One region of the Pseudomonas sp. N-1-13 genome, then DNA from elsewhere that is predicted to be linked to it. Evidence: predicted binding sites of a transcription regulator. Region 1 holds the regulator's gene; each other region holds the start of a gene.
What was found. The regulator sigma-54, encoded in region 1, starts transcription at its own class of promoters, with help from an activator protein. The targets are predictions, from matches to a motif close to ANTGGCATNNANNTTGCTNT.
Positions count from the first base shown of each region.

Region 1 (7,823 bases):
ATACATGAGGATCTTCGGATCAAGGGCAATCGCCCGGGCCAGGGCGACGCGGCGCTTCATGCCACCGGACAGTTCGTCCGGCATCAAGTCCAGGGCACCCCGCAGCCCGACCGCCTGCAATTTGAGCAGGACGATGTCGCGAATCATCTCTTCCGGCAGGTCGGTATGGACCCGCAAGGGGAACGCCACATTCTCGAACACGTCGAGATCGGTGAACAATGCGCCGCTCTGGAACAGCACGCCCATGTGCTTGCGCGCATCGAACAGATCGCTGCGCGACAGCTTTGGAAGATTCTGCCCATTGACCCAGACTTCGCCGGCACTGGGGCGCAACTGTGCACCCATCAGCCGCAACAGCGTGGTCTTGCCGCACCCGGAAGGCCCCATGATGCCGGTGACCTTGCCACGGGGAATGCGGATATCGATGTCATTGAAAATGCTGCGCGCCCCTCGCTTGAAGGACAATCCCTTCAGCTCGACCGCGTAGGCGTTGTCGGCACTCATCTAAACTCCTTGCGATGCAGCCTCACATCCGAATGCCCTGGCCAACCGACAAACGCCGGACTGCCGGGCACCCGAACCGGCGGCGAACTATATCACTGCAACACCCAAGCGCCCAAGGCCCAAGCCCGCGCCCGTTCAGTCCGGATACAGCTAAAAGAAGAGACTTTGTATCAAGTCATGTGAATCGCTCGAACAAAGCATGACGAACTAACGTGAGGGAATTGTTCATTGCCGCTATAATCGCCGCCTTTTCATCGAGCCATACGATCTCTGACATGAACCAAACCAGCGACCTGATTCAATCGGCACAACGTACCATCCGCCTCGAGCTCGAAGCCGTACAAGGCTTGCTGCCCCATATCGACGCTGATTTCGTACGTGCCTGCGAGATGATTCTGGCCAGCAAGGGTCGGGTGGTCGTGGTCGGCATGGGCAAGTCGGGACACATCGGCAACAAGATCGCCGCCACCCTGGCCAGCACCGGCACTCCGGCATTTTTTGTCCATCCGGCCGAAGCCAGCCACGGTGACATGGGCATGATCACTCGGGAAGACATCATCCTGGCCCTGTCCAACTCTGGCTCCACCAATGAGATCATCACCCTGCTGCCGTTGATCAAGCGCCTGGGGATCCAACTGATCAGTGTCACTGGCAATCCGGATTCGCCCTTGGCCAAAGCCGCCGAGGTCAATCTCAATGTTCATGTCGAGCACGAAGCCTGCCCGTTGAACCTGGCGCCGACCTCTTCCACCACCGCCACCCTGGTCATGGGTGATGCCCTGGCCGTGGCGTTGCTGGAAGCCAGGGGGTTTACCGCTGAAGACTTCGCGTTCTCCCACCCCGGCGGCGCCCTGGGCCGTCGCCTGCTGTTGAAAGTGGAAAACGTGATGCACGCAGGTCAGGAGCTGCCACAGGTGCCACGCGGCACGCTGCTCAAGGATGCACTCATGGAAATGACCCGCAAGGGTCTGGGCATGACGGTCATTCTCGAAACTGACGGCAAACTCGCCGGGATCTTCACCGACGGCGACCTGCGTCGCACCCTGGACCACCCGATCGACATTCACAGTACGACCATCGAGCAGGTCATGACCCCCCACGGCAAGACTGCCCGCGCCGAGATGCTCGCCGCCGAGGCCTTGAAAATCATGGAAGACCATAAGATCAGCGCCCTGGTGGTGGTCGACGACGAAGACCGCCCAGTGGGCGCCCTGAACATGCACGACTTGCTGCGTGCGGGAGTCATGTAAATGAACACAGACCTGCTGCAACGTGGCAAAGCGATCAAACTGGCCGTGTTCGACGTGGACGGCGTCCTGACCGACGGCCGCCTTTATTTCCTCGAAGACGGCAGCGAATTCAAGACCTTCAACACCCTCGACGGCCAGGGCATCAAGATGCTGATGGCCGCCGGCGTGCAGACCGCCATCATCAGTGGCCGCAAGACGCCAGTGGTCGAGCGGCGCGCGAAGAATCTCGGCATCCCCCACCTGTATCAGGGACGAGAAGATAAACTGGTGGTGCTGGACGAGCTTCTGGGGCAACTCAACCTAAGCTATGAACAGGTCGCCTACCTCGGTGACGACCTGCCGGACCTGCCGGTGATTCGTCGGGTCGGCCTGGGCATGGCGGTGGCAAACGCGGCCGGCTTCGTGCGCGAGCACGCCCACGGCATCACCACGGCGCGAGGCGGCGAAGGGGCCGCTCGTGAATTCTGTGAACTGATCCTGCGCGCCCAAGGCCGCCTCGAGGCGGCCAACGCCGCGTATCTGTGAGCCATTTATGCTAAGCAAGAAAATTCGCACCATCGTGGTGTTCGGCTGCATCGCAGCGATTTTCGCGGCGGTCGGCTATTGGAACATCAGCCCGGAACGCTTCCTCGACCGCCCTGCGGTCAAGGTCCAGGAAAATGATATCGACTGGTATGCGACCAACACGCATACCCTGCAATACCTGCCCGATGGCAAAGTGCAGTATGAAATGACGTCCGACAAAGTCGACCACGTCAAGGCCAGCGAAATCACACTGGTCACCAAGCCAGACCTGAACATGTTCAGGGGCACCGAGTTTCCGTGGCACGTGCAGAGCGAACGCGCCGAGGTCAATCCCGACGGCACCGAAGTGGAACTGATTGATTCGGTACGCATCGCCCGGACCGATGAGAAGAACCGTACGACCATCATTACCAGCAGTCGTATGACAGTCTTCCCGCAGCGAGAATATGCGCAGACCGAGCAACCCGTTAGAATCGACGGCGCCGGTGGTGTGTCGACCGGCACGGGAATGAAAGCGTATTTGAAGGAAAGCAGGATACACCTGCTATCGAACGTAAGAGGACAGTATGAAGCTCGCTAAAACCCTCCCTATTTTGCTCAGTCTGGGCGCAGCACTGGGAAGCGCGAGCGCCTGGGCCCTCCCCACCGACCGCGACCAGCCTATCCGCATCCAGGCCGACGACGCCCAACTGGACGACAAGAACGGTGTAGCCACCTATAAAGGTGACGTGATCATCACCCAGGGTTCGATGAAGGTCACCGGCAACACCGTGACCATCACCCGCACCCAGTCCGGCGACATCGACGTCGTCACCTCGGTGGGCAATCTGGCCTACTTCGAGCAGATGCAAACCGCGGGCGACACCAAGCCGGTTCAAGGCTACGGGGTAACCATTCAGTACCACGCCGCCAAAGACCGCGTGGTGCTGATCGATCGCGCCAAGGTCGTCGACAAGGACAACAACATCACCCAGGGCGAGAAAATCGTCTACGACACGGTCAAGAAGCTGGCCAGCGCCGGTCGCGCCACTGGCAGCAAGGTCACCGAGCAGCGTCCACGGATCGACATGGTCATCCAGCCGAAAAAGAAAACCGACGAGCAGAAGGCCCAGTAATGGCAACTCTGAAAGCTCAGCACCTGGCCAAGAGCTACAAGAGCCGCCAAGTCGTGCGTGATGTCAGCCTGTCCATCGACAGCGGCCAGATCGTCGGCCTGCTCGGCCCCAACGGCGCGGGCAAGACCACTTGTTTCTACATGATCGTCGGCCTGGTTCAGGCCGATCAGGGCCGCGTCCTGATCGACGACCTGGACGTCAGCCACCAGCCGATGCATGGCCGGGCGAAGGCCGGTATCGGCTATCTGCCGCAAGAAGCGTCGATCTTCCGTAAACTGTCGGTTGCCGACAACATCATGGCGATCCTCGAGACCCGCAAGGAACTCGACAAGGCCGGTCGCCGCCAGGAACTGGAAAGCCTGCTGCAGGAATTCCACATCAGCCACATCCGCGACAACCTGGGCATGAGCCTGTCCGGTGGCGAACGGCGCCGCGTGGAAATCGCTCGCGCCCTGGCCACCGCACCGAAATTCATCCTGCTGGACGAACCATTCGCTGGCGTGGACCCGATTTCGGTCGGCGACATCAAGCAGATCATCCACCATCTCAAGGCCAAGGGCATCGGCGTATTGATCACCGACCACAACGTTCGCGAGACGCTGGATATCTGTGAAACCGCCTATATCGTCAATGATGGCCAGTTGATTGCCGAAGGCGACTCCGCGACCATCCTGGCCAATGAACTGGTCAAGGAAGTGTATTTGGGCCATGAGTTCCGCCTGTAAGCGAAAAGTGTCTGGTCAATCACCTCGGCGTCGCTAATTTTATTACGTGACGCCCTAGGCAAACACTTCAGTTTCAGGCATATAATTTGCTTAAGTTTGGCGCTTCGGCGCCCTGTAGTGGATGGCGCATGTGCGCCGGCGAATAAGGTGTTAAGCCCCAGCCATGAAACCATCGCTAGTCTTGAGAATGGGCCAGCAGCTGACGATGACACCGCAGCTGCAACAGGCCATCCGCCTGCTCCAATTGTCGACCCTGGACCTGCAACAGGAAATCCAGGAGGCCCTGGAGTCCAATCCGATGCTCGAACGCCAGGAAGAAGGCGACGACTTCGACAACACCGATCCGCTGGCCGATAACGTCGAGCAAAAGACCAACACCGAAATCCCGGAACCGTCCTATCAGGAAACCGCCCCGACGGTGGATAACCTTGAGGATGGCGAATGGAATGAACGCATCCCCAACGATCTGCCCGTGGATACTGCCTGGGAAGACGTCTACCAGACCAGCGCCAGCAGCCTGCCCAGCAGCGATGACGACGAGTGGGACTTCACTACCCGCACCTCCACCGGCGAAAGCCTGCAGAGCCACTTGCTGTGGCAACTGAACCTGGCGCCGATGTCCGATACCGATCGTCTGATTGCCGTGACCCTGATCGACTGCATCAACAATCAGGGCTACCTGGACGAGACGCTTGAAGAAATCCTCGAGGCCTTTGACCCCGAGCTGGACATTGAGCTGGACGAAATCGAAGCCGTCCTGCACCGCATCCAGCAGTTCGAACCCGCCGGCATCGGTGCTCGCAACCTGGGCGAGTGTCTGCTGCTGCAACTGCGTCAGTTACCCGCCAAGACGCCTTGGCTGGCCGAAGCCAAGCGACTGGTCACCGACTACATCGACTTGCTGGGCGGTCGCGACTACAGCCAGTTGATGCGTCGCATGAAGCTCAAGGAAGATGAACTGCGCCAGGTGATCGAACTGGTCCAGAGCCTCAACCCGCGCCCAGGCTCGCAGATCGAGTCCACTGAACCCGAATACGTGGTTCCCGACGTGATCGTGCGCAAGCACAACGACCGCTGGCTGGTGGAACTGAACCAGGAATCGGTGCCCAAGCTGCGGGTCAACGCCCAGTACGCCGGCTTCGTAAAGCGCGCGGACACCAGCGCCGACAACACCTTCATGCGCAACCAGTTGCAGGAAGCGCGCTGGTTCATCAAGAGCCTGCAAAGCCGCAACGAAACCCTGATGAAAGTAGCCACCCAGATCGTCGAGCATCAGCGCGGCTTCCTGGAGTACGGCGACGAAGCCATGAAGCCGTTGGTCCTGCACGACATTGCCGAGGCAGTGGGCATGCACGAGTCGACGATTTCGCGGGTGACCACCCAGAAATTCATGCATACCCCCCGGGGCATTTATGAACTGAAATACTTTTTCTCCAGCCACGTCAGCACCTCCGAAGGCGGTGAATGCTCGTCCACAGCCATCCGCGCGATCATCAAAAAACTGGTGGCCGCGGAAAATCAGAAAAAGCCGTTGAGTGACAGCAAGATCGCTGGTTTACTGGAGGCACAAGGCATTCAGGTGGCCCGCCGTACCGTCGCCAAATACCGTGAATCCCTCGGGATCGCACCTTCGAGCGAACGCAAGCGGTTGATGTAACAGGCCACGCCACAGCGTTCCAGTGGCAGGCATTTCTGCCTGCCGCTTTATGCACTGGCAACGAAGGAGAAGCTGTATGCAAGTCAACATCAGTGGACACCAACTGGAAGTGACCGAACCTCTTCGCGAATACATCGGCGAAAAACTCGAACGATTGGAGAGGCATTTCGACAAGATCACCAACGTGCAAGTCACGATGAACGTCGAGAAGCTGCTGCAGAAAATCGAAGCCACGTTGCATATCCCCGGCGGAGAGGTGGTTGCCAATGCTGCGCATGAAGACATGTATGCCGCGATTGACCTGCTGACCGACAAGCTGGATCGCCAACTCAAAAAGCATAAGGAAAAGACCCAGAGCCTCCTCCAGGGCGCGACCGGTCGTTAACCCCCCTAATCCATGATCCGACTAGAATCCATCCTGACCCCCGGCCGTTCCCAGGTGAACGTGCCGGGTGGCAGTAAAAAGAAAGCCCTCGAACAAATTGCCAACCTGATCCACCGAGAGGTACCGGATCTGGAAATGCAGGATGTCTTCGAGGCCCTGTTTGCCCGTGAAAAACTGGGCTCCACCGGCTTTGGCAACGGTATCGCCATTCCCCATTGCCGCCTCAAGGCCTGTACAGCGCCGATCAGTGCGTTGCTGCACCTTGAAGCACCCATAGATTTCGACGCCATCGACGGCGCACCGGTCGACCTGCTGTTTGTACTGCTGGTACCGGAAGCGGCGACCGATGCGCACCTTGAGCTGCTGCGCCAGATCGCCAGCATGCTGGACCGCAAGGAAGTGCGCGAGAAATTGCGCAGCGCGCCGAGCAACGAAGCCTTGTATCAGGTTGTCCTGGACGAGCAGAACGGTCATTAAACATGCGCATGATCATTGTCAGCGGACGCTCCGGCTCCGGTAAAAGCACGGCGCTTAACGTGCTTGAGGACAGCGGCTACTACTGCATCGACAACCTGCCGGCCGGCCTGCTGCCGGAACTGGCCGAGCGCGCCCTGATCCACACCGAACTGGCGCAACCGCTGGTGGCGGTCTCCATCGATGCACGCAATCTGCCGAGCCACCTGTCGCGGTTCCCGGAGCTGCTCGCGGAAGTGCGCAATCGGCACATCCAGTGCGATGTGCTGTATCTGGATGCCGATGAGGAGACGCTGCTCAAGCGTTTCTCCGAAACCCGTCGGCGTCACCCCCTGAGCAACGCAAGCCGCTCCCTGGCCGAAGCCATTCATGACGAGAGTCAGCTGCTGGGGCCGATCGCCGACCTGGCGGACCTGAAGGTCAATACGACCCACCTGAACCTGTATCAACTGCGCGACACCATCAAGCTGCGCCTGCTGAACCAGCCGGAGCCAGGCACGGCATTTCTGGTGGAGTCGTTCGGCTTCAAGCGCGGAATGCCGGTAGACGCCGACCTGGTGTTCGATGTGCGCTGCCTGCCCAATCCTTATTGGAAACCGGAGCTGCGCGAACAATCGGGGCTCGACCAGCCGGTGATCGACTACCTGGCCGCCCAGCCGGATGTCGAGGAAATGTACCAGGACATCTCCAGCTACCTGCTCAAATGGCTGCCGCGCTTTGCCGCGAGCAACCGCGCCTACGTCACGATTGCCATTGGCTGTACCGGGGGCCATCACCGCTCCGTCTACCTGACCGAACGATTGGGTCAGCTCCTGCAACAGTCCCTGAAGAACGTCCAGGTTCGCCACCGCGACCTCAGCTAAAGGATTCACATCGCGATGCCCGCTCTGGAAATTGAAATCATCAACAAGCTGGGCTTGCATGCCCGCGCGTCAGCCAAGTTCGTCGGTGTGGCAGGTCAGTTTCCTTGCGAGATCCTAGTGGGCCGTGACCCCGAGAAAATGATCAATGGCAAAAGCATCATGGCCATGATGATGCTGGCAGCCGGCCAAGGCACCAAAATCCATCTGCGAACCGAAGGTGAACAGGAGCAGGAGGCGCTGGATGCGTTGGTGGGGCTGATCAACAACTACTTCGATGAAGGCGAATAGCCTCAAGCTCTGAAGCAGATTCATTGTGGCGAGGGGA
Region 1 covers NZ_JBYNRI010000001.1:4,915,019-4,922,841, forward strand. The annotation lists gene AC3I65_RS22060 (ATP-binding cassette domain-containing protein) at 1-504, opposite strand, end outside; gene AC3I65_RS22065 (KpsF/GutQ family sugar-phosphate isomerase) at 780-1,754, shown strand; gene AC3I65_RS22070 (KdsC family phosphatase) at 1,755-2,279, shown strand; gene lptC (LPS export ABC transporter periplasmic protein LptC) at 2,287-2,859, shown strand; gene lptA (lipopolysaccharide transport periplasmic protein LptA) at 2,846-3,394, shown strand; gene lptB (LPS export ABC transporter ATP-binding protein) at 3,394-4,119, shown strand; gene AC3I65_RS22090 (RNA polymerase factor sigma-54) at 4,283-5,776, shown strand; gene hpf (ribosome hibernation-promoting factor, HPF/YfiA family) at 5,853-6,161, shown strand; gene ptsN (PTS IIA-like nitrogen regulatory protein PtsN) at 6,174-6,638, shown strand; gene rapZ (RNase adapter RapZ) at 6,641-7,498, shown strand; gene AC3I65_RS22110 (HPr family phosphocarrier protein) at 7,514-7,786, shown strand.

Region 2 (7,823 bases), 3.1 Mb from region 1:
AGCCATTCACCCAGGTGCACCACTGTCACGTCCATGCCCCGCAGTTTCAAGCCGTTGGCGGCTTCCAGGCCGAGCAACCCGCCGCCGATCACCACGGCGTGTTTGTGGGTCTTGGCGGTGTTGATCATCGCCTGGGTGTCGGCGATGTCGCGGTAGCCAATGACGCCCTCCAGGGTGTTGCCGGGAATCGGCAGGATGAATGGCGTGGAGCCTGTGGCGATCAGCAGACGGTCGTATTCGGCTTCGCTGCCGTCCTCGGCGATGACCCGGCGCTTGACTCGGTCGATCTCCACGACCTTGCGGTTGAGCAGCAGCTTGATGTTGTTGTCCAGGTACCAGCTCAGGTCGTTGAGCACGATCTCTTCAAACGTCTGCTCGCCGGCGAGCACGGGCGAGAGCAGGATGCGGTTGTAGTTGGTATGAGGCTCGGCGCCGAACACCGTGATGTCGTATAGCTCATTGCTCAGCTTGAGCAGTTCTTCGAGGGTTCGAACCCCGGCCATGCCGTTGCCGATCATCACCAGTTTGAGTTTCTTCATCAGGGTTCTCCACAAGCTCAGGCCCGGTTCATCACGGTGCTCGGACTGGCTCGATACTTTTACGAAAACAAAAAAAGGCGTCCCGCTAGTTGCCTAGCGAGGACGCCTTTGTCCTTGTCCCGTTCTCTCGGGAAGCACCGCCCTCATCGTTGGAGGCGTTGCTTTATGTATGGTGAGAGAGGTTATGCAGTGGTTGTGCCAACTGGCTTGAGGGCGCGGATTTATTGGAGGGGAGGCGGGTTGTGCGGATTGGAGCGGGATTTATTGCACCGAATCAAAGCGTGTTGCCCGGTAATGGAGCGTCCGCAGGCGCAGTTGCAGGGACCATCAGGCCGCCATCGCGAGCAGGCTCGCTCCCACATTGGATCTGCGATGGACACAAAACCTGTGGGAGCGAGCCTGCTCGCGATAGACGCGACTGGGTTTCAGCCATGAAACGCTAAATACAGCAGCACCAGATTCACCACCAAAGACACCAGCGCCAATGTGCGCCAGACCTTCAGCGGCTCCCTTTCCAGTAGCGGCCGAGGCCTGACGCTCAAGCTGCGCCGTTCACCCTGTTCCAGCAGTAACAGCCATTCCTCGGCGGTTTCAAACCGTTGCCCAGGATCCGCCGCCACGGCACGCTCCAGGCTTTGCCCAAGCCATTCGGCCAGGTCCGGTCGATAGCGATGGGCACTGACCGGTATGCCAAAGCGCGGTCGCTGGAACGCCTCGATTTCGCCGTAGGGATAGTGTCCGGTGAGCAGGAAATACAAAGTCACGCCGACCGCATACAAGTCTTGTTGCGCCGTCGGCGGCGCACCCCCGAAGGCTTCCGGGGCGATATAGCTGGGCGTGCCGGGCAGCACGTTGGCCTGGTCTTCGGACAATCCCGGGCAGTACGCCAGGCCGAAATCCAGCAAGCGCAGTTCCCCATCCTCGCCCAGGTGCAGGTTCTCCGGCTTGATATCGCGGTGAAAGATCTGTCTTCGATGCAACAGGCCCACCGCGTGCACCAGCCGCTGCGCCAGATCCTGCCACTGGGGCAGAGGCAACGGGCCGCCCTGGTTGAACAGCTCGGCCAGGGTCTTGCCCGAATATTCCCGCATGACGTAGTACAAATGCTGACGCTGGGCAACGCCGTGGACTTCCGGAAACTGCCTCCCGGCGACCCGCCTGAGGAACCACTCTTCCGACAGCAACGACTGCCCGGCCTGAGTATCGTCCCGTAGATGCCCCGGCAAGGTTTTCAGCAACCATGGTTGGCCCTGGCCATCGTGTACGCGGTAGAGCAGCGATTGCTGGCTCTGACCGAGCAGGTTTTCGATCTGCCAGCCCTCGAACACTTGCCCCGGTTTCAATGCCGGGGGAAGGGGCCATTGCTGCAACTGGGCCAGCGCATCGCCAATGCTCGCTTCGCCCACCGCATCGACCCGCACCAGCAGTGCGCTGGCGTTGTCCTGGCTGCCGGCCAGGTGCGCAGCGTTGACCAGGGTTTGCGCGGCAATGTCCAGGTCCGGCTGGTCGCGAAGGATACCGGCGATGGCCGTGTCCCCCAGAACCGCCCAGACGCCATCGCTGAGCAGTACGAAGGTCTCGTCGGTGCGCAGTTCGCCATCGAGGAAGTCCAGGATCAGGTGCTGATCCAGCCCCAGGGCACGCTTGAGCACGTGCTGCATGCCCTGTTGTTCCCAGACGTGATCCTCACTGACCCGCTGCAGATGATTGTCGTGCCAGCGGTAGACCCGGCAATCGCCCACGTGGGCCAGGGTGAAGCGCCGGCCCCGAAGGACCAGCGCGCTGACGGTGGTGAGCAGCGGTTGCCCGCCCCCGTTGGCTTGCAGCCAGCGATTCTGGGCCAGTAACAGCCGGTCCAGCGCTTGGGCCACACCCCAGGTTTGCGGCGTGGAATAGTAGTCCAGGGCCAGGGCCTGCAAGGTCGAACGGGCGGCCAGCCCGCCATCGGCGCATTGGCTCACACCGTCGGCGATGGCGAACAGGTACCCCTTGCTCGCGGCCAGGGCCGGCGCCGGGGTCACCAGGCGCAGGGCGTCCTGGTTTTCTTCCCGAGGGCCAATGGCACTGGCTTCGGCAAAACTCAGTTGCAGGCTCATGGAGGCTATTTATACCCGAGCCGCGGTGACAGCGGCCGAACCCCAGGTGGTCCTCCAGCGACGCTTGACGCCGTACAGGCCGAACCAGGCCAGGACGCCGAGGCTGGCGAACAACCACAGTGCCAGTTGATAGCTGCCGGTGCTTTGCTTGATCGCGCCCATGCCTGCCGCCAGGGCGAAACCGCCGATGCCGCCGGCCATGCCGATCAATCCGGTCATCACGCCGATCTCGCGACGGAAGCGTTGTGGCACCAGTTGGAATACCGCGCCGTTGCCCGCACCCAAACCGAGCATGGTGCAGACGAACAAGGCCAGGGCCGCGTAGGAGCTTGGCAGGTTGAAGCCCACTGCCGCGATGCAGACAGCGGCCACGGTGTACATGCCCAACAGGGTGCGAATGCCACCGAAACGATCCGCCAGGGCGCCGCCCAGTGGACGCATCAGGCTGCCCCCGAAGACGCAAGCGGCGGTGTAGTAACCGGCGGTCACCGGGCTCAGGCCGTACTGGTCGTTGAAGTAGCCGGGCAGTGCGCTGGCCAGGCCGATGAAGCCGCCGAAGGTCACACTGTAGAAGAACATGAACCACCAGCTGTCCCGGTCGCCCAGGGCCTTGAGGTAGTCGCCCATGGATTTGGCTTTTGGTCGCTCGGGAGCGTTCTTGGCCAGCCAGGCAAAGAGGATCAGGGTCACGATCAGCGGGATCAGCGCGAAACCGAACACGTTGCTCCAGCCGAATGCCACTGCCATTACCGGTGCGATCAGCGCAGCCAGTACGGTGCCCGAGTTACCAGCGCCGGCAATGCCCATGGCCTTGCCCTGGTGCTGTGGCGGATACCACTGGGAGGCCAGCGGCAGGGCCACGGCGAATGACGCACCGGCCACGCCCAGGAACAGCCCCAGCAGCAAGGCTTGTTCGTAGCTGTGGATGCCCAGTTTCCAGGCACAGAACAGTGCACCGATCACAATCACCTGACCGACCATACCGGCGGTTTTCGGTGAAATCCGGTCGGCCAGCAGGCCCATGAACAAGCGCAGTACGGCACCGGCCAGGATCGGCGTAGCCACCATCAGGCCGCGTTGCTGGGTGGTCAGGTGCAGGTCGGCAGAGATCTGCACCGCCAGTGGACCGAGCAGGTACCAGACCATGAAACTCAGGTCGAAATAGAGGAAGGCCGCGAACAGTGTCGGGGTGTGGCCGGATTTCCAGAAGCTTGAATTCATCGCGCACCTCAGCTGTAAAAGTCTCGAGAAATGAGTCAGTGCCTTGAAGCAGTGCGCCGCCTGTGGCTGCACCACCGACCCCGGACTGTGGGATCAAAACAAAAAAACGCCGCAACCCGAATCGCCAGGGGGCGAGGAGGGTGTGCGACGTCTTTGTCGTAGGTGGGGCAACCGCCGTTGGTTACCTGTGGCTTTGCTAAAGCGAGAACTGTGCCAACAGGGGAGCAGTGTGAGACCTATCGCGAGCAGGCTCGCTCCCACAGTGGATCTTCAGTGGCCATGAAACCTGTGGGAGCGGGCCTGCTCCCACATTGGAGTTCCAGTGGCCACAGGATCTGTGGGAGCGAGCCTGCTCGCGATAGCGCCGGGCCAGGCGCTGCAAGGCTTTCAGCCGAGCAGCTCATTCATCGCAATGATCTGCTCGGCCACCTGGATCAGCTTCTGCTGGCGACTCATGGCCTGGCGGCGCATCAGGGTGTAGGCCTGTTCTTCGTTGCATTCTTTCATCTTCATCAGCATGCCCTTGGCCAGTTCGATGCGTTTGCGTTCGGCCAGTTGCTGGTCCCGGGCCAGGAGCTGGGCGCGCAGGGCCTGGTCGCTTTCGAAGCGGGCCATGGCCACGTCGAGGATCGGTTGCAGGCGCGCGGCGTGGATGCCTTCGACGATGTAGGCGCTCACGCCCGATTTGATCGCCTGGCGCATTACATCCGGGTCGTGCTCGTCGGTAAACATGACGATCGGTCGTGGCTGGTCGCGGCTGACCAGCACCACTTGCTCCATGACATCGCGTCCGGGTGACTCGGTATCGATCAGGATCACGTCCGGACGCACTGTTTCGACGCGTGCCGGCAGGTCGATGGTCAATCCGGATTCATCGATGACTTCGAACCCGGCCTCAATCAGGGCCGCTTTGAGACGGCCGACTTTTTTCGCGGTGTCGTTGATCAGCAGGATACGCAGCATGGTCGTGGCTCCTGTCAGCGGCTGGCGAAGAGGGGAGCCGCATCGCTCAAAGCGTGCAGTTTGAAGCTTTTGGCATAAGCGGCCGGATCCGAGCCGTCCCAGATGGTGCCGTCGATCAATTGGCTGCTGCGCATGTCCTGGCGGGGGGCGGCGATGTCCAGTGCCGCGCAGGCTTGACGGTATAGCGTGAGCTGCTGGACTTGCTGTGCCACGGCCAGATAATCCGGGTCTTCACGCAACAGGCCCCAGCGGCGGAACTGGGTCATGAACCACATGCCATCGGACAGGTAGGGCAGGTTCACTTCGCCGTTGCCGTGGAAACGCATCGCGTGAGGGTCCTGCCAGCTGTTGCCCAGCCCGTCGGCGTAAATCCCTAACAGGCGCGGCTCGATGCAATCCAGCGGTGCGTCCAGGTATTCGGGGGCACTCAATAGTTGTGCGGTGCTGCGGCGGTTCTCGGTGCTTTGCTCAATGAAGCGACTGGCTTGCAGGATCGCCATCACCAGTGCGCGGGCGGTATTGGGGTATTGCTCGACGAATGCACGGGTGCAGCCGAGGACTTTTTCCGGGTGATCGGGCCAGATGGTTTGAGTCGTCGCCAGGGTGAAGCCCAGGTTCTGTTTGACCGCACTGGCGCACCACGGCTCGCCCACGCAGAACCCGTCGATCCGTCCGGCCTGCAGGTGGGCGATCATTTGCGGCGGCGGTACCACCACACTGTCGACATCCGACAGCGGATGGATGCCTTGAGCGGCGAGCCAGTAATAGAGCCACATGGCGTGGGTGCCAGTGGGGAAGGTCTGGGCGAAAGTCAGTTTCGGGCGAGTTTGGTGCACATGCTGTTCCAGTGCCTCAGGACTGGTCACGCCTTGGGCCTGCAAGCCATGGGAAAGGTTGATGCTCTGGCCGTTCTGGTTCAGCCCCATCAACACCGCCATGTCGGTCGGCGCGACCCCGCCGATGCCCAGGTGCACCGCGTAGATCAGGCCATACAGGCTGTGGGCGGCATCGATTTCACCACTGACCAGCTTGTCCCGCAGGTTGGCCCAGGACGCTTGGCGCTTGAGGTTCAAAGTCAGCCCGTAAGGCTGGGCAAAGCCCTGGGTGGCGGCCACCACCAGCGGCGCGCAGTCGCTCAAGGCCATGAAGCCAAGATTGATCGCGCTCTTTTCCGGGGCATCGCTGCCGTTGACCCAGGCCAGGGGGTTGGCTGGAACTTCATTCATCGCGCATCACCTTTCCACAAAAAAAGGCGCCGTATCCGGACGTTTGCAAGGCCGGATGACGACGCCGTTGTCCTTCAAATACAGTGTGGCACTCATTCCGTCGTTGGCATGGGTGCCGATGAACGCAAGTGGTGCAAGGCATATGCCATCGCCGCTGTTTTGTGCAGGCGCCTCGCGTGCGTCGTCGTAGCCCGGCTATAATCGCCGCCTCATTTCGTCGCCTGAGTCCAAGCCGCCCATGTACACCCTGGCCCGTGAACTGCTGTTCAAACTTTCCCCGGAAACCTCCCACGATCTGTCCCTGGACCTGATCGGTGCGGGTGGACGTTTGGGCCTCAATGGTCTGCTGTGCAAGGCGCCGGCTAAATTGCCGGTGAATGTGATGGGGCTTGAGTTCCCCAACCCGGTCGGGCTGGCGGCGGGCCTGGACAAGAATGGCGCGGCCATCGACGGTTTTGCCCAGTTGGGGTTCGGTTTCGTGGAAATCGGCACCGTTACCCCGCGTGCCCAGCCGGGCAACCCCAAGCCACGGATTTTCCGCCTGCCGCAAGCCGAGGCGATCATCAACCGCATGGGCTTTAACAACCTGGGCGTCGACCATTTGCTGGGGCGTGTGGCTGCCGCCAAGTACAAGGGCGTGCTGGGCATCAACATCGGCAAGAACTTCGACACACCGGTGGAGCGCGCGGTTGACGATTATCTGATCTGCCTGGACAAGGTCTACGCCCACGCCAGTTATGTGACCGTCAACGTCAGTTCCCCGAACACTCCGGGGCTGCGCAGCCTGCAATTTGGTGATTCGCTCAAGCAACTGCTGGCTGACCTGGCTCGACGTCGCGCCGAATTGGCGGTGATCCATGGCAAGCATGTGCCACTGGCCATCAAGATCGCCCCGGACATGACCGACGAAGAGACCGCACAGGTGGCCCAGGCCCTGATCGACACCGGAATGGACGCGGTGATTGCCACCAACACGACGCTGGGTCGCGAAGGCGTCGAAGGGGTGGAACACGCCGACGAGGCGGGCGGGCTGTCCGGTGCGCCGGTGCGGGACAAGAGCACCCATACCGTGAAAGTGCTGGCCGCCGAACTGGCGGGGCGCTTGCCGATCATCGCGGCGGGTGGCATCACCGAGGGCAAGCATGCTGCCGAAAAAATCAGCGCAGGCGCGAGCCTGGTGCAGATTTATTCGGGCTTTATCTATAAGGGGCCGGCGTTGATTCGGGAATCGGTGGATGCGATTGCTGCACTGCGTTGATTCTCAAGGTGCAACGCGATTCAACTGTGGCGAGGGGATTTATCCCCGCTGGGGCGCGAAGCGGCCCCAAACAGCTCACTCGTTAAACCTGACACTCTGAGGGGCTGCTGCGCAGCCCAGCGGGGATAAATCCCCTCGCCACAACTGTATTCACAGCCCAGCTTTTTGCAGTGTTCATGAAACCCAGGCATTAAAAAGGGCTCCTCGAAGGAGCCCCCTGGGCCGAAGCCCGCCGTCCGGATGGGACGTGCGTGGTTAAATCGATGTGAGTATCAAATTGTCGAGTTCTTGAGTGTTAAGCCCTGTGTCAGCCGACGGCGTGAAGTTCGTTGAGTCTATGGATACCCGCAGTGCCGGTCATACCGTCCCAATTGTCGCCGCGTCCTTCTCGCCAGCCATTGATCCAGGCTTGACGTACCGACGGTAGAGTAAAGGGGCAAAGCTCACGGGATTTACCACCAACGCCATATTGGTAACCGCGTAAAAATGCTCTTTCCAACGGATCACGCTTAAGTCTTCT
Region 2 covers NZ_JBYNRI010000001.1:1,825,337-1,833,159, forward strand. The annotation lists gene nirB (nitrite reductase large subunit NirB) at 1-539, opposite strand, end outside; gene AC3I65_RS08350 (bifunctional protein-serine/threonine kinase/phosphatase) at 965-2,635, opposite strand; gene AC3I65_RS08355 (nitrate/nitrite transporter) at 2,645-3,856, opposite strand; gene AC3I65_RS08360 (ANTAR domain-containing response regulator) at 4,244-4,819, opposite strand; gene AC3I65_RS08365 (CmpA/NrtA family ABC transporter substrate-binding protein) at 4,834-6,045, opposite strand; gene AC3I65_RS08370 (quinone-dependent dihydroorotate dehydrogenase) at 6,284-7,303, shown strand; gene rmf (ribosome modulation factor) at 7,611-7,823, opposite strand, start outside.
Region 2: the regulator sigma-54 is predicted to act here: its motif matches at 6,176-6,195, upstream of AC3I65_RS08365 (CmpA/NrtA family ABC transporter substrate-binding protein).

Region 3 (7,823 bases), 3.4 Mb from region 1:
CCTGGAGTTTCCGGTGCTGTCCATCGACATGGGCGGTTCCATCGTCGCCGCCAACCGGGCGGCGGCGCAGTTGCTCGGGGTGCGGGTGGATGAAGTGCCGGGGATCCCACTGTCCCGGTACGCCGAGGATTTTGACCTGCCGGAGCTGGTGCGCGCCAATCAGTCACGCATCAACGGCTTGCGGGTAAAGGTCAGGGGCGATGTGTTTCTGGCGGACATCGCGCCACTGCAATCGGAGCACGACGACAGCGAGGCCATGGCCGGTGCGGTGCTGACGTTGCATCGGGCGGACCGGGTGGGCGAGCGCATTTATAACGTGCGCAAGCAGGAATTGCGCGGCTTCGACAGCATTTTCCAGAGTTCGAAGGTGATGGCGGCGGTCGTCCGGGAAGCCCGGCGCATGGCGCCACTGGATGCGCCGCTGTTGATAGAAGGCGAAACCGGCACTGGCAAAGAGTTGCTGGCTCGCGCCTGTCACCTGGCGAGTCCGCGCGGGCAGTCACCGTTGATGGCACTCAACTGTGCGGGGTTGCCCGAGTCCATGGCCGAGACCGAACTGTTCGGCTACGGCCCGGGTGCTTTCGAGGGGGCCCGGGCCGAAGGCAAGCTCGGGTTGCTCGAGCTGACCGCCGGAGGCACGTTGTTCCTCGACGGGGTAGGGGAAATGAGCCCGCGCCTGCAAGTGAAATTGCTGCGCTTTTTGCAGGACGGTTGCTTCCGTCGTGTAGGCAGCGATGAAGAGGTGTACCTGGATGTCAGGGTGATCTGTGCGACCCAGGTGGATTTGTCCGAGCTCTGCGCCCGAGGGGAATTTCGTCAGGATCTGTACCACCGTTTGAACGTCCTTTCGCTGCACATCCCGCCTCTGCGCGAATGCCTCGATGGCTTGATGCCGCTGGTGGAGCATTTTCTTGACCAGGCCAGTCGGCAGATTGGCTGTGCGCTACCGAAACTGGCCCCGGCGGCGATGGACCGTCTCAGCCACTACCACTGGCCAGGCAACGTTCGGCAGCTGGAAAACGTGCTGTTCCAGGCTGTCTCCCTGTGTGATGGCGCAACGGTGAAAGCCGAGCATATCCGTCTGCCGGACTACGGCGTGCGTCAGCCCCTGGGGGACTTTTCCCTGGAGGGCGGGCTGGACGACATCGTCGGGCGATTCGAGAAAGCCGTGCTTGAGCGGCTGTATTCCGAACACCCCAGCAGCCGGCAACTGGGCAAGCGGCTGGGGGTTTCCCATACGACCATTGCCAATAAGTTGCGTGAGTATGAGGTGGGTAAGGCCGGCTCATAATAGTTGCTTACCTGTTGTGTTTGGTGGGACTTCTATCGCGAGCAGGTTCGCTCCCACAGGGTATCGAGTGTTCAAAATCCTGCGAGCACCCAAGATCCATGGTGGGAGCGAGCCTGCTCGCGATGACGGCAGTAGCCGTTGCCAGAAGGTCAAGCGTTGCCACCAAACGGCATGACACCGCCGGTTTTTCGTCTTCGATACATTTCCCCAAATCCCTTCAATAACCCTGAAGCCCTTTGTTTGTGCGGCTCGACGGCGCCAGAAAAAAGTTGGTCTGCAAATTGCTTAGTGCTCAGCAGTACAGCAGTGGACGGCAAACGTCCGGCATGCAGAGGAACGACAGTGGACAAGTACCTTTATGTGGCAATGACCGGCGCCAGCCAGAACGCACTGGCGCAGCGGGCCCATGCCAACAACCTGGCGAACATCTCCACCAACGGTTTTCAGAAAGACCTGGAGCAGGCTCGTTCGATGCCGGTGTTTGGCGACAGCTTTCCGGCGCGGGCATTTGCCATGTCCGAGCGTCCAGCCACTGACTTCACCCCTGGCGCGCTGGTGGAAACCGGCCGCGACCTCGACGTGGCAGTCAGCGGGCCGGGCTGGATGGCTGTGCAGAACCCTGAAGGCGGTGAAAGCTACGTGCGCACCGGCAGCCTCAACGTTGACGCCCTGGGCGTGCTGCGGGCCGGCAACGGTATGCCGGTGATGGGCAACGGTGGTCCGATCGCCGTGCCGCCAGAGCAGAAAATCGAAATCGGCCAGGACGGCACCATCAGTATCCGCGCCATGGGTGAAGGCCCGCGCGTGATGGCTGAAGTCGACCGCATCAAGCTGGTCAACCCGGATCTTCGCAACATGACCAAGGGCCTGGACGGCACCATCCGCACCAAGGACGGCCAGCCGGCTGTCATTGATGCCAACGTGCAACTGGTGTCGGGTTTCCAGGAAGCGAGCAACGTCAATGCCGTGGACGAGATGACTTCGGTGCTGGCCCTGGCCAAGCAGTTCGAGCTTCACGTCAAGATGATGAACACCGCCAAAGAAGGCGACGAAGCCATGGCTCGGGTCTTGCAGATCTAATCATTAATTACAGCGTCGCGCCGAAAAACAGGCGTACGAGGAGAATCGAATGCTTCCGGCTCTTTGGGTTGCCAAAACAGGTCTGTCCGCCCAGGACACCAACCTTTCTACTATTTCCAACAACCTGGCGAACGTGTCGACCACGGGTTTCAAGCGTGATCGCGCCGAGTTCCAGGACCTGCTGTACCAGGTCAAACGCCAGCCAGGCGCCCAATCGACCCAAGACAGCGAATTGCCGTCGGGCCTGCAAGTGGGTACCGGTGTGCGCATCGTCGGCACCCAGAAAAACTTCACCGCCGGTAGCCTGCAAACCACCGAGCAGCCGCTGGACATGGCCATCGACGGTCGCGGTTTCTTCCAGATCCTGCAGCCCGATGGCACCACGTCCTACACCCGTGACGGTACGTTCCACCTCGATTCCAATGGCCAGATCGTCAACGCCAGCGGTTTCGCCCTGGAACCGGCGATCATCATCCCGAACGACGCCCAAACGTTCACCGTGGGCCGCGACGGCACCGTGTCCATCACTGTGGCGGGCAACCCTGCTTCGCAGGTGATCGGCAACCTGCAGACTGCCGACTTCATCAACCCGGCCGGCCTGCAAGCGGTGGGTAACAACCTGTTCCTGGAAACCGCGGCCAGCGGCGCGCCACAAGTCGGCACGCCAGGCCTGAACGGCTTCGGTACCACGCTGCAGAACACCCTGGAAACGTCCAACGTGAGCACCGTGGAGGAGATGGTCAACATGATCACCACCCAGCGCGCCTACGAGATGAACTCCAAGGTGATCTCCACCGCCGACCAGATGCTCTCGTTCGTTACGCAGAATCTGTAATCACGTCTATAGGGCGGCCTGAGGCCACCTGCAACACCAAGAGGTAGGGTCATGAATCGCTTCGTATCTGTTCTGGCACTGAGTGGAGTTACTGCGCTCGCGGGCTGTGTCGCGCCAACGCCCAAGGCCAATGACCCGTACTACGCTCCGGTGTTGCCGCGCACGCCGTTGCCGGCCGCTGCCAACAACGGTTCGATCTACCAGGCTGGCTTCGAGCAGAACCTGTATAGCGACCGTAAGGCTTTCCGGGTTGGGGACATCATCACCATCACCCTGAACGAACGGACCCAGGCCAGCAAGAACGCCAACTCGCAGATCGACAAGACCAGCGAGACCAGCGTTGGCCTGACGTCGTTGTTCGGCTCCAGCCTGACCACCAACAATCCCATCGGTGGCGGGGACCTGAGCCTCAACGCCGGTTATGGCTCCGACCGGGCCACCAAGGGCGACAGCAAGTCCGGACAGAGCAACAGCCTGACCGGCTCGATCACCGTGACCGTCGCCGATGTGTTGCCCAATGGCATCATCGTTGTGCGGGGCGAGAAGTGGCTGACCCTCAACACCGGTGACGAGCTGGTGCGCATCGCCGGCATGGTTCGCGCCGATGATATCGCTACCGACAACACCGTCTCGTCGACCCGTGTAGCCGATGCACGTATTACCTACTCGGGCACCGGTGCTTTTGCCGATGCGAGTCAGCCAGGCTGGTTCGACCGTTTCTTCCTCAGCCCGAAGTTCCCTTTCTAGGTGGCCCAGTTGAATCTTAAGCGGTTGAATCTCAAGCAGCTGTTGATGGGGGCACTGCTGATGTCGGCGGCCTTCACCGCTCAAGCCGAGCGTCTGAAGGACATCGCCAGCATTTCCGGCGTGCGCTCCAACCAGTTGATCGGCTATGGCCTGGTCGTGGGTCTCAATGGCACGGGCGACCAGACCACCCAGACCCCGTTCACCCTGCAAACCTTCAACAACATGTTGTCGCAGTTCGGCATCAAGGTGCCGGCGGGTTCGGGCAACGTGCAGTTGAAGAACGTGGCGGCGGTGTCGGTCAGTGCCGACCTGCCGGCGTTCGCCAAGCCCGGGCAGCAGGTGGATATCACTGTTTCGTCCATCGGTAACTCCAAGAGCCTGCGCGGCGGCACCCTGTTGTTGACGCCGCTCAAGGGTATCGACGGCAACGTCTACGCCGTCGCCCAGGGCAACCTGGTGGTGGGTGGCTTTGACGCCGAAGGCCGTGACGGTTCCAAGATCACCGTCAACGTTCCGTCGGCTGGCCGCATTCCTGGTGGTGCGTCGGTGGAACGTGCGGTGCCGAGCGGTTTCAACCAGGGCAACAGCCTGACTCTGAACCTCAACCGTTACGACTTCACGACCGCCAAGCGCATCGTTGACAAGATCAATGACATGCTCGGCCCTGGCGTGGCACAGGCCATCGACGGCGGCTCGGTGCGCGTCACCGCGCCTCTGGATCCGAGTCAGCGGGTCGACTATTTGTCGATCCTGGAGAACCTCGAAGTCGATCCGGGCCAGGCGGTTGCGAAAGTCATCATCAACTCGCGCACCGGCACCATTGTGATCGGCCAGAACGTCAAGGTTTCACCCGCCGCGGTGACCCACGGCAGCCTGACCGTGACCATTACCGAAGACCCGATCGTCAGCCAGCCTGGACCCTTGTCCAACGGCCAGACCGCCGTGGTGCCCCGTTCGCGGGTCAATGCCGAGCAGGAAGCCAAGCCGATGTTCAAGTTCGGACCGGGCACTACCCTGGATGAAATTGTCCGGGCGGTGAACCAGGTCGGCGCGGCGCCGGGCGACTTGATGGCGATTCTCGAAGCCTTGAAGCAGGCCGGCGCGTTGCAAGCCGACCTGATCGTGATTTAAGGAACGAGCCATGGATATGCGCAAGGGCGCTTTGATCAGCGGGGATTCGGGTTCCTACTCGGACCTCAATCGCCTGAACCAGCTCAAGGTCGGCGACAAGAACAGTGACGGCAACCTGCGCAAAGTGGCGCAGGAATTCGAGTCGCTGTTCATCGGTGAAATGCTCAAGTCCATGCGTGCGGCGACCGAGTCGATGGGCAAGGACAATCCGCTCAATACCGCTGAAGCCAAGCAGTACCAGGAAATGTACGACCAGCAGTTGGCCGTTTCCATGTCTCGCGAGGGCGGTGGTATCGGCCTGGCCGACGTGCTGCTGCGCCAGATGTCCAAGAACAAACCCCTGGTGTCAGGCGAGGCGGCAACGCTGTCGGCCGGCAAGCAGGAGCAAGCGTTGGACGAGGCCGTCAAGGCCCCGGTGCCGACGCCCATTGCCGCCGGCACGTTGCCCGACGGGCCATTGTCGCGCTCCAACGGCCAGCGTCCGCTGTGGGCTTCGCGGGCCGTGAGTGCGCCGCAAGGGGTGGGCGAGGGCGTTCACCGCAACGACATGGAATTGCTCAACCAGCGCCGCCTGGCCTTGCCGCCCAAACTGGCCGATCGGCTGCTTGCCGGGTTGGTGCCTTCGGCTGCCGTCGCGCCTGACGTCAAGGCGCAGAATATTTTGCCGGATCGTGCCATCACCGCCGTCAAGCCTGCCACCGGCGAACTGGCCAATGGCGACTGGCTGGCCGCGCTCAAGGCGTCAGAGCCGAGCGAGTCCATGCAGGTGTACGGGCGTGCCGTGGCGCAGCCACCCCTGGCGCCAGCCCGCAAGGCCTTCCGCGATGCTGACGAGTTCGTCGATGCCATGCTGCCAATGGCCAAGGAAGCCGCGGACCGTATCGGCGTGGACCCTCGTTACCTGGTGGCCCAGGCGGCCCTGGAAACCGGCTGGGGCAAGTCGGTCATGCGTCAGCCTGATGGCAGCAGCAGCCACAACCTGTTCGGTATCAAGGCCAGCAAGAACTGGACGGGCGATTCGGCGCGGGCGATCACCAGCGAATTCCGCAATGGCGAGATGGTCAAGGAGACGGCCCAGTTCCGTTCCTACGCTTCGTATCGCGACAGCTTCCATGACCTGGTCAATCTGCTGCAAAGCAACAGTCGCTATCAAGATGTGCTGAAGTCGGCCGATAACCCGGAACAGTTTGTGCGTGAGTTGCAGAAGGCCGGTTACGCCACCGACCCGAACTACGCCAGCAAGATTTCGAATATAGCCCGGCAGATGACCAGTTACCAAAACTACGCTTCGGCTGGCGCCACTACGACTTTATAAGGTCTGAACCATGAGTTTGCTCAACATCGGGATGTCGGGTCTGTCCGCAAGTCAGACCTCATTGGTGACCACGGGTAATAACATTGCCAACGTTGATACCGCCGGTTATTCGCGTCAGCAGACCGTGCAGACCACCAAGGCGTCCAATCAATACGGCAACGTCTTCATCGGCTCCGGCACCACCCTGGCCGATGTGCGCCGGGTCTATAACGCCTACCTTGAAGCGCAGTTGAAGACCACGACCTCGCTCAACAGCGATGCGGCCGCGTATCAAGGGCAGATCACCCCGCTCGATGCCTTGCTGTCGGACAGCGGCACGGGCCTCAATGGCGCGCTGACCAAGTTCTTCGCCTCGGTGCAGAACGTCAACGCCAAGCCGGGCGATGATGCGTCCCGTCAGTTGCTGCTCAGCGATGCGCAAGCCTTGAGCAATCGTTTCAATTCGGTCGCCAGCCAATTGACGGAGCAGAATCAGAACATCAACGGCAACCTGTCGAGCATGGTCGATCAGGTCAACAAACTGGCTACCACCGTCGCTCAGTTGAACAAGAAAATCGCCGAAGTCTCCAACTCCGGCGGTGCTCCCAACGACCTGCTCGACGCCCGCAACCAGACCATTCTCCAGCTCTCGGCCTTCACCGGCACTCAGATCGTGGAGAACGGCAGCAGCCTGGACATCTACTTGGGTTCCGGCCAGCCGTTGGTGATGGGCAATACGGTCAACACCCTGGAAACCGTGCCGGACAAGAACGATCCGGGCCGCCTGGGGATCCAGCTCAATAGCGGTTCCAGTGTCATGGACCTCACCCAGGTACTTACCGGCGGCGAGATCGGCGGCCTGATGCGCTATCGCAGCACTGTGCTTGACCCGGCCATGAATGAACTGGGCCGCGTGGCCCTGGTGGTCGCCGACCAGATGAACGCGATCCAGGCCTCGGGCATCGACAAGAACGGCGCCTTCGGTTCCAACCTGTTCACCAACATCAACAGTGCCGCGCAGATGAGTCAGCGCAGTATTGCCGCGTTGAACAATAGCGCCGGTTCCGGCAACTTCAACGTGGCCATCGAAGACACCGGCGCGCTGACCACCAATGATTACAAGGTGAAGTTCACCAGCGCCACCGACTACACGGTCCAGCGCCTGCCTGACGGCACTTCGATGGGTTCGTTCAATACCGCGACGACGCCGCCGCCGGTGATCGACGGCTTTTCGATGACCTTCGCCAATGGCACCGCTGCCGTTGGCGATTCGTTCAAGATCACCCCGACCCGCAACGCGGCGACCAGTATCAAGACCGAGATGACCGACTCCAAGCGGTTGGCGATTGCCGCGCCGCTGGGCGCAGCCATCGTGCCGGGCGGCAGCGGTACGCTGACCATTCCGGCCAGCGGCCAGCCGACCATGACGTCGCAGTTGGACATCT
Region 3 covers NZ_JBYNRI010000001.1:1,547,439-1,555,261, forward strand. The annotation lists gene AC3I65_RS07120 (sigma-54-dependent transcriptional regulator) at 1-1,291, shown strand, start outside; gene AC3I65_RS07125 (flagellar basal body rod protein FlgF) at 1,634-2,371, shown strand; gene flgG (flagellar basal-body rod protein FlgG) at 2,421-3,206, shown strand; gene flgH (flagellar basal body L-ring protein FlgH) at 3,258-3,953, shown strand; gene AC3I65_RS07140 (flagellar basal body P-ring protein FlgI) at 3,999-5,084, shown strand; gene flgJ (flagellar assembly peptidoglycan hydrolase FlgJ) at 5,095-6,399, shown strand; gene flgK (flagellar hook-associated protein FlgK) at 6,410-7,823, shown strand, end outside.
Region 3: the regulator sigma-54 is predicted to act here: its motif matches at 1,560-1,579, upstream of AC3I65_RS07125 (flagellar basal body rod protein FlgF).